DNA from 2 places in the Thioalkalivibrio sp. ALE28 genome. Region 2 is predicted to be linked to the other one. Evidence: riboswitches for the same ligand, from Rfam matches in the RefSeq annotation. Region 2 holds a riboswitch; the other holds the start of a gene.
The links. Region 2 has a riboswitch for cobalamin ahead of D105_RS0110535 (porin). Riboswitches for the same ligand answer to the same signal wherever they lie in the genome.

Region 1 (4,363 bases), on a different contig from region 2:
TGCACCATCAGCGTCGTGCCCGTCATGCCCGCTGCAGCCCCGCTTCGAGACGCTGCCACTCGGCCGCGTCACCCGGCAGGCCAAACCGAAGACTCCCGGGCGCATCGAATCGACGCACCAGGATGCCCTGCCGGCCCAGATGGTCCTGCCAACCCGCGGGATCATCCACCCGGCACCACTGGAACAGCGCGGTGCCGCCGGTGGGCGCCAGCCCGTGCGCGCGCAGCCGTTCCGCCAGGCGCTGGCCGCGCGCCTGCAGGAGGCTACGTGTCTCGGCCTGCCAGGCGCGGTCGGTCAGCGCCCGGGTAGCAACCCAGCGCGAAGGTCCGGCGAGGCCCCATGGACCCAGACGGGCGGCCAGCTGCGCGCGCATCGCGTCGTCGGCGATCACGAACCCGACCCGCGCGCCCGCCAGCCCGAAGAACTTGCCGAGAGAACGCAGCACCACCAGGCCTTCGCGCGGTGCGTCCTGCGCGAGACTGGCCCCCGGCGTCACATCCATGAAGGCCTCGTCCACGATCAGCCAGCCACCACGCGCGGCCAGTTCCGCATGCCAGGCCAGCAGGTCCGCACGTTCGAAGCACTGACCCGTCGGGTTATTCGGGTTGACCAGCACCAGCACGTCCAGATCGGGCAGCGCGGCGGCGATCGCCTCGCCACTCAGCGGGCGTACCGTGTGCCCGGCCTCGCGCCAGGCCCGGGCGTGCTCGTTGTAGCTGGGTTCGAGGATGCCGACGCGCGCCGTACCCGGGCGCAGCGCCGGCAACAACTGGATCGCCGCCTGCGAGCCCGCGACGGGCAAAAGGGCTGCGGTGCCGTAATAGTCAGCAGCCGCGGCCTCGAGCCCGTCCTCCGGTTCCGGCAGCCGCGCCCAGACCCACTGCGGGACCTCGCCCACGGGATAGCCATGCGGGTTGATGCCGGTGGAAAGATCCAGCCACTCGGTTGCCGGAATGCCGTAGCGCGCAGCCGCCTGGCGCACACCACCCCCGTGCACCTGCACGAGCGCCCGGGATTCGGGCATGGGAGCCTTCTGCGGATCAGAACAGGACAACGACAATCACCCCCATCACGATGAACGCCATCCAGATCGCCAGCGCCCGGTCCACCAGCGCCACCGCCTGGCGAATGCCCGCGGCATCGGCCAGGCGGCCCATGCCCAGGCGCGGGCGCCACTCGCGCTGGCCGCCATAGGGCGCCGGGCCGCCCAGCACCAGGCCCAGCGCACCGGCCCCAGCGGCCATCACCGGCCCGGCATTCGGGCTCTTCCATCCGGCGGCTTGTTCACGCCAGCACTGCAATGCGTCCCGCCCGCGCCCCGCCAGGGCATAGGCCAGGGCCGTCAGACGCGCCGGGATCAGGTTCATGGCGTCATCCAGCCGCGCGGCCGCCCAGCCGAACGTGGCATACCGCTCGTTACGGTACCCCCACATCGCATCCAGGGTGTTGACCAGCCGGTAGGCCACCACGCCCGGTGCCCCGGCGACCAGGAACCAGAAGATCGTGGCAAACAGCGCATCGTTGCCGTTCTCCAGGACCGACTCGATGGTCGCCCCGCTCACCCCGCGCACGTCCAGGGCCTCCGTGTCCCGACTGACCAGCATCCCCACGCCCGTGCGGGCACCGTGCAAATCATCCGTCTCCAGGGCCCGCGCGACCACCTCGGCGTGTTCGTCCAGGCTGCGCCAGCCGATCGCCAGGGTCAGGATCGCCAGCGACAGCAGCCAGCCCCACGCCAGCGACGCCCCCAGAGCGGCCAGCGCCACCCATGGCAGGACCAGCGCCGCGAGCAGCAACGCCCCGCGCAGGCGACTGGGCGCATGCCAGCGGGACTCGGCCCAGGCCGCCAGCCGACCGAACCCGGCCAGCGGGTGGAACCGCCGCGGATCGCCGAACAAGCGATCCAGGATCAGGGCGCCCATCAGGATCAGGAAGGCGCTCATGCGCTGTCGGATCCGGTCCGTTCGTCCGCCCCGTGTCCGGTGCCTGCCGCATCCTGGTCGGCTGCCAGCTCGCCGCGCACGCCCCAGCGATCCTGAAAGACCAGTTCTTCCAGGGGCCGCCGGCGATCCCAGCCCGCGGTCTCCAGCATCGGCCGGTCGTAGAAACGCTCCACATGGCCGAGGCACAGCACCGCGATCGGATAGCCGCCCTCCGGCATGTCCAGCTGCCGCGCCAGCCAGTCCGGATCGAACAGCGAGACCCAGCCCATGCCCAGCCCCTCCGCGCGGGCCGCCAGCCACAGGTTCTGGATCGCGCAGGCCGCCGAGCACAGGTCCATCTCCGGTAGCGTACGGCGCCCCAGCACATAGCGTTCGCGGTCGTCGGTCAGGGCCACGACCAGCAACTCCCCCGCCTCGCGGATCCCTTCCAGCTTCAGGCGGTGCACCTCCGCCGCGCGCTCCCCGCAGGCCTCGGCGGTGCGGGCCTGCTCGTCCGCGGCGTGGGCATGCAGGGCCTCGCGCAGCGCCGGGTCGGTTACCCGCAGGAAGCGCCAGGGCTGCATGTACCCGACGCTGGGGGCGCGGTGGGCGGCCTCCAGCAGCCGGCGCAGCGTAGCGCGATCCACCGGATCCGGGCGGAAATGGCGCATGTCGCGGCGTTCCCCGATCACGCGATAAACCGCCTCGCGCTCGGCCGAGGCGAACGCGTTCGGATGCCCTTCTGTCGGTTTGGGATCTGGGTTCGTCATGCGTTTCCGTCGGGGCGACGGCACGGCGAAACCACGAAGGAACGGGCACCGCAGATAGTGCCCGTGCCCTCGATCGTTGCCCGCCGCACGATCGCAGGATGCGTCATCACCAGGCCGGTCTCCGGGCTTGCGAGCGTCGGCGGGTGCCGATGCCGCAGACGCCTTCCCGTGACCCGTGGGGACACAGTGGCCAAGCCTGCGGTGTGGTTCGCCGCTCACTTACCGTTGCGGGGGCAGCGCCGGATTGGCACCGGCTTCCCGTTTCACCTGCGCATTGCAGGCACCTGATACTAGCCGCCGTATGATACGCGTTCGGCGCGCCCCCGACCAATTTGGGCACCAAACCATCTTGTGCATGCTGCTATGATGAAACGCTTTTGCGGCTTGCGCGCACTACCGCAGACGTCCTCCATTCGACCTCGCAACAGCGCCACAACCACCGGATTTTTATGAATTTCAAGACCCTCGGACACTCCTCCGCCCTGCTCGTCGCGACGTTGCTTTGCACGGCGCCGGCACTGGCCGACCCGGTCTCGGTGACCGACGACGACGGTCACGAGGTCCGGCTGGAACAACCCGCCGAGCGCATCGTCAGCCTCGCCCCGCATATCACCGAGGTCCTGTTCGCCGTCGGGGCTGGCGACAAGCTGGTGGGCGCGACCCAGCACAGTGACTTCCCGCCGGAGGCGGAGATGCTTCCCCGCGTGGGCGGCTACAGCCGCATCGATATGGAGCGCGTCGTGCAGCTCGATCCGGACCTGGTCGTTGCCTGGCGCAGCGGAAACTCGCAATCCCAGATCGAACACCTGCGCGAGCTCGGCTTCCACGTCTACGTGTCGGAGCCCCGCAGCTTCGACGGTGTGTCCGCCAGCATGCGCCGCATGGCACAGCTCGCCGGCACCGAGACGCAGGGCGACGAGGCGGTGCGAAGCTTCGAGGAGGCGATCGACACCCTTCGCCAGGACTACGCCGAGCGCGACCCGGTACGCCTGTTCTATCAGGTGTGGGAACAACCCCTGATGACGGTGAACGACGACCACCTGATCAGCGAGGCGATCCGCCTGTGCGGCGGGGTGAACGTATTCGGCCACCTGGATCGCCTGGTCCCGCGCATGGATCGCGAGGCGGTCATCGAGGCCGATCCGGAGGTTATCATTGGCGGCGGCATGGGCGAGGATCGCCCCGACTGGGTCATCGCCTGGACGCAATGGGAGGACATGACCGCGGTCCAGCGCGACAACCTGTTCTTCATCCCGCCGTCCCTGCTGCAGCGCCATACCCCGCGCATCGCCGAGGGCACCCGCCTGATGTGCGAGGAGCTCGAGCGGGCCCGACTCCGCCGGGTGGACTGACCCCTCGTGACCCGCGCCTTCCTCCTTGCCGCCGCGGTCCTGCTGCCGGCGTCGCTGCTGGCGGTGCTGATCGCGCTGGCCTTCGGCAGTGTCGCGATCGCGCCCGGCGACCTGCTGGCGGTGATGCTCGGCGAGGGCAGCCGCCTGCACGACACGCTGGTGCTGGAGCTGCGCCTGCCGCGCGCCCTGGCGGCCTTTGCCGCAGGCGGGTTGCTGGGTCTGGCCGGCGCGCTGATGCAGGTGCTGCTGCGCAACCCGCTGGCCGATCCCTACGTGCTGGGCCTCTCCGGCGGCGCCTCCGTCGGCGCCCTGCTGGCGA
Region 2 (4,363 bases):
TACGGCTGCGACTGCCCGGTGGCCATCGTCTTCCGTGCCAGCTGGCCGGACGAGACCGTGGTGCGCGGTTCGCTGGGGAATATCGCGGAACGGGCGCAGGCCCTGACCACGCGGCGCTCGGCGCTGATCCTGGTGGGCCCGGCGCTGGACCCGGGCGATTTCCGCGACAGTGCGCTGTACGACCCGGCGCATGTGCGCCGTTACCGCGGCATGGACGGGGACTAAGCGGCGGCGGCCCCGATCTTCCGCAGGCAGGGGTGACTCCGGTGGGTGTTGTGGGGCACTGGGCTTTTCGCCTGCAAGCAGGTTCCCACATCGCCAGGAACCTGTAGGAGTCTGCTTGCAGGCGAAGGCGGTTTCTTCTCGATCAGGACCACGGAAAGGGCCGCCGTGAGGCGGCCCCTTGGTTCCCGCCCGGTTTAGCGGCGGCGGTAGTGGTCGTGGCAGGCCAAGCAATGGTGGCGCACGCCGTTCAGGGCCTCGGTGGCGCGAAGCTGGAAGTCTTCGTTCTCCAGGTCCTCGGCCGCCTCGACCTTGCGCTGCAGTCGTTCGGCGGCCTCGCGGTAGGCTGCCTTGTACTCGGAAAACTCCGGGTCCTCCCAGGCCGCGGGCAGGGCGCCGGGTTCGCCGTCCCGCGCCGGGGTCTCGCGAGCGAACCAGGTTTCGATGTCGGCGGCTCGGCGCGCCAGTTCCTCGGCCAGGTCGGGCAGGCGCTCGGCGAACGGTGCGTCGTAGCGCAGGATCTGCTCGATGCTGCGGTAGGTGGCTGAGGTGCCCTGCATGCTTTGCTGGCGGAAGCGCTGGAAGGCCTCGGTGGCGTCCACTGTGGCCGGGTTGTCCATCGTCTCGCTGTAGTCTTTGCCCCAGGGGCCGGGCATGGGGAGCGTCACCTCGTCGCCATGGGCGCCGGTGGCAGCAAGCAGGAACAGGACAAGGCCGGCGATCCGGAGGGCCGGTGTAAAGGGGGTTCGAGTCATGTCGGATCTCCTTTCCAGTGTCAGAAGCGGAATTGGTGCTGCAAGTGCAGCTCCCAGTCCGAAGTGCCGGCGTCGCGGTCCAGCCACATCAATTGGGTTTTTTGTCGCTGGCCGCGGTGGTACCAGTTGAGGCCGGCGCCCCGCTCGCGCTGCCAGCGCTCGTCGGTGCCGAGGTCGTCGCCGGCGTCGTGGCGCAGCACAGCGTGGCGCGCGGCAACCTCTAGCCCCTCCCAGGGCAGTTCCTGAGCCAGCTCGAGTTCGGCGCCCAAGTCGTGGTATGCGGGGCCGTGATCGGGCGATACGTCGCGGCGGAAGGCGGCGAATGAAATGGCGGTGCGGGCAAACTTGACGACGCTGTCGGCCGTTGCGGTGACCCAGTCGGCGCGTTGCTGATTTACCTGGTTCTCCCGCCCGCGAGTCCAGTCGCGCAGGTGATTGCGGTTCGCCGCCTGCAGGCCGACGCCGTGGGCCACTGTATGCTCGACCGGCTTGCCGACGGTCGTGTTGTCGCGTGGAAGGGTGCCTACCGGTGCCCAGGCCCCCCGAGCGCTGAACAGGTGGCCGGAGGTGGACGGTCGGTCATCCCGCTGGTCAAGGCGGCCGCGACCATCAAACACGCCGATGGCCCAGGCCCGGTCGTCGCCGTCGCCCCCCAGTAGGGTGACGCCGGTATCGCGTCCAGCCGGGACCTCGAACTGATTCCCCGCGATGCTCAATTCGGTGAACAGCCGGTTGGGGCCACCGATGTCCCGCGGCAGGCCGAAGGGTACGGTGAACTGGCCGGCGCGCAGGTCGAGGGACTCGGTCAGTGCGTATTGGAGCCAGACATCGCGCATCGAGAGCTCGCCGCTGCTGAAGTCGGGCTGCAGGCGAAAACTAAGATCGGGGTGGAAGAGGGTGCCCGTCGAATCCAGCCAGGCGCGGCGAAAGTCGAATTCGGTGGTGGTTCCCTCGTCGCCCCGCTCGATGGCGTAGCGGCCCTGGATGAGCGGGTCCAGGGTGATTGCGAAGCCGTCGGCTTCGCTGCCGAACTCGAACTGTGCCTGGAGGGGGGAAGCCCCGCCACTGGCGATCAACAGGCCGAGAAGGGTCGGGGCCGGAGCCAGGAGTGGCGGCCGGCCGGGTCGTCGGGTCGGTTTGTTCAAGGTCATTCTCCCTGGGACGCACACCCCGTGCGCCGTGGATGGAACGACGCTGGGTGGGCCAGGGGAGGTCGGGGACTATAGACACAGCAAGCCCGACCCGACCGCTTGCCCGCCGCAGCGTCAGGTTTCCTCCTGGCCGGTCTCCGGACTCGTGAAGCGGGCGGGGGTGCCCGGGCGGATCGCCTTCCCACACCGAATTGCGGCGCAGTGGTTGTTGATCCGTTGTCTTCACCTACCGTTGCGGGGGCAGTGCCGGCATTGCGAACGGCAGTTCGCGCACCGGCTTCCCGATTATCCCCGGCGATGGAACGCCAGGGCACCTGGAGGCGGGGCGAAGGGTACTGGGGTGCAAACAGGCTGGCAAGAAGAGCGTTTGATGAGCGACCAACCGCAGTGATTGATCTGGATCAACGGGAGCGCTGATTTCGCTGGTCGATCGAATACCGGGTCGATAGGGTGGGATTCAGGTGATTTGGACCGAGTCTATATCGGTCTTCGCCGACACCGATCCAATCTCAGGGAGACTTTGCCATGATCCGAGGTTCTTATCTTCGCAGCGCCATCTTTTCGGCCTGCACCGCCCTGGCGCTGGGCGTGGCCGCGCCCGCCGTGGCGGATACTGATTACTCGCAGTATCGCGATGTGTTCGAGCCGCTGCCGGCGCTGCCGCCGATCCCGGCGGACAACTCGATGACCAAGGAGAAGATCGAGCTGGGCAAGATGCTGTTCTTCGAGCCGCGCATCTCCAGCTCCGGCGTGATCTCCTGCGCGACCTGCCACAACCCGGCGCTGGGCTGGGCGGACCGCATCCCGCGCGCGGTAGGCCATGACGGCCAGGTTGGCGAGCGCAATACCCCGACCGTGCTGAATTCCGGCTTCTTCACCGCGCAGTTCTGGGATGGCCGAGAGGACGACCTGGAGGGGCAGGCCCTGGGCCCGATCCAGGACGCGATCGAGATGGCGATGCCGCTGGAGGATGCGATCGCCCGCCTGGAGGAGTTCAATGAGTACCAGGAGAAATTCGAGGCCGCCTATCCCGACTATGACGGCGACAACGTGATCAATACCGACCACGTGGCCAAGGCGCTGGCGACGTTCCAGCGTACGCTGAACACCCCGAACTCGCCGCTGGATCGCTGGCTGGCCGGGGATGAGGGCGCGATGAGCGAGCAGCAGATGCGCGGGATGAAGCTGTTCGCCGACAACGGCTGCGTGGCCTGTCACCGTGGGCCGGCGCTGACCGACAGCAACTTCCACCGCATCCAGGTGCCGGGTTCGGAGGACGAGGGCCGCTACCTGGTCACGGGTGAGGAGAGCGACCGGTTTGCGTTCAAGACCCCGACCCTGCGCAACGTGGCCCTGACCTACCCCTACATGAACAACGGGGAGACCGCCACGCTGGAAGAGGCGATCCGCATCATGGGCGAGGAAATGCTGGGGCAGGACTTCAGTGATGACGAGGTCGCGGATATCGAGGCCTTCATGCACGCGCTGACCGGCGAAATGCCGCAGTTCGAGATTCCTGCGCTGCCGTAACCGGCCGCATCGGAATCGAATGCGCCAGCCCCCCTCCGGAAACGGAGGGGGGCTTTTTGATGGGGTGGTACAGATCTATTCCACGGTAATCGTGATCTTCTCGGAGACAACGGGCGGGTCGAAGCTGATGTGACGGTAGTCCATGAACAGCAGTTGCAGGGTGTATTCGCCGGGTTCCAGTTCCAGCTCGCCCTCGGTCTGCCCGCCGCCGAAATGGCGCTTGTGGTCGGAGAAGGGCAGCGAGGCGTCCAGGTCCACCTCGTCGAGCGGCTTGTTCACCAGCAGGTGGTGGTGGCCGGTGTTGTCCATCTCCACACCGGCCGGGGCGACACCCATGCCGCGCAGGCCCATCTGGACCCGCACCGGGCTTTCGAGCGTTTCGCCATCCTGCGGGCTGATGAAATAGACCTTCGCGCCATCCGGCGGCGCGATGCGGTCGCTGCCCATGGCACTTCCGGCCAGCGCGAGGCCTCCCGTCAGTACGAGCAGCGTGGAGAGCCGAGTAAGAGCGGTATTCATGGGTACTCCTTGGGCCCGGGTTCGGCCGGTCTGTGTACTCATTTCGAGTATAGTCGGCGGTCCGCGCGGCAGTGCAGTGGCGTTCTGCTACCCTATGCGCCTTCGTTTTCCACCTCCCGATCGAGACGAGTAGCCCGCATGAGTTTTCGCACCCGTTTTGCCCCCAGTCCGACCGGCTATCTGCAT

Region 1: it holds a riboswitch for cobalamin, as region 2 does, so the genes downstream of both, bluB (5,6-dimethylbenzimidazole synthase) here and D105_RS0110535 (porin) in region 2, are expected to answer to the same signal.

The regions. Positions count from the first base shown of each region.
Region 1 covers NZ_KB898094.1:195,343-199,705, forward strand. Annotated here, with positions in the region: gene D105_RS0103020 (cobyric acid synthase) at 1-26, opposite strand, end outside; gene cobD (threonine-phosphate decarboxylase CobD) at 23-1,024, opposite strand; gene cbiB (adenosylcobinamide-phosphate synthase CbiB) at 1,041-1,943, opposite strand; gene bluB (5,6-dimethylbenzimidazole synthase) at 1,940-2,692, opposite strand; cobalamin riboswitch at 2,787-2,995, opposite strand; gene D105_RS0103040 (cobalamin-binding protein) at 3,142-4,044, shown strand; gene D105_RS0103045 (iron ABC transporter permease) at 4,051-4,363, shown strand, end outside.
Region 2 covers NZ_KB898102.1:69,269-73,631, reverse strand. Annotated here, with positions in the region: gene cobM (precorrin-4 C(11)-methyltransferase) at 1-225, shown strand, start outside; gene D105_RS0110540 (cytochrome c) at 420-977, opposite strand; gene D105_RS0110535 (porin) at 998-2,128, opposite strand; cobalamin riboswitch at 2,239-2,461, opposite strand; gene D105_RS0110530 (cytochrome-c peroxidase) at 2,654-3,658, shown strand; gene D105_RS0110525 (DUF4399 domain-containing protein) at 3,734-4,177, opposite strand; gene gltX (glutamate--tRNA ligase) at 4,316-4,363, shown strand, end outside.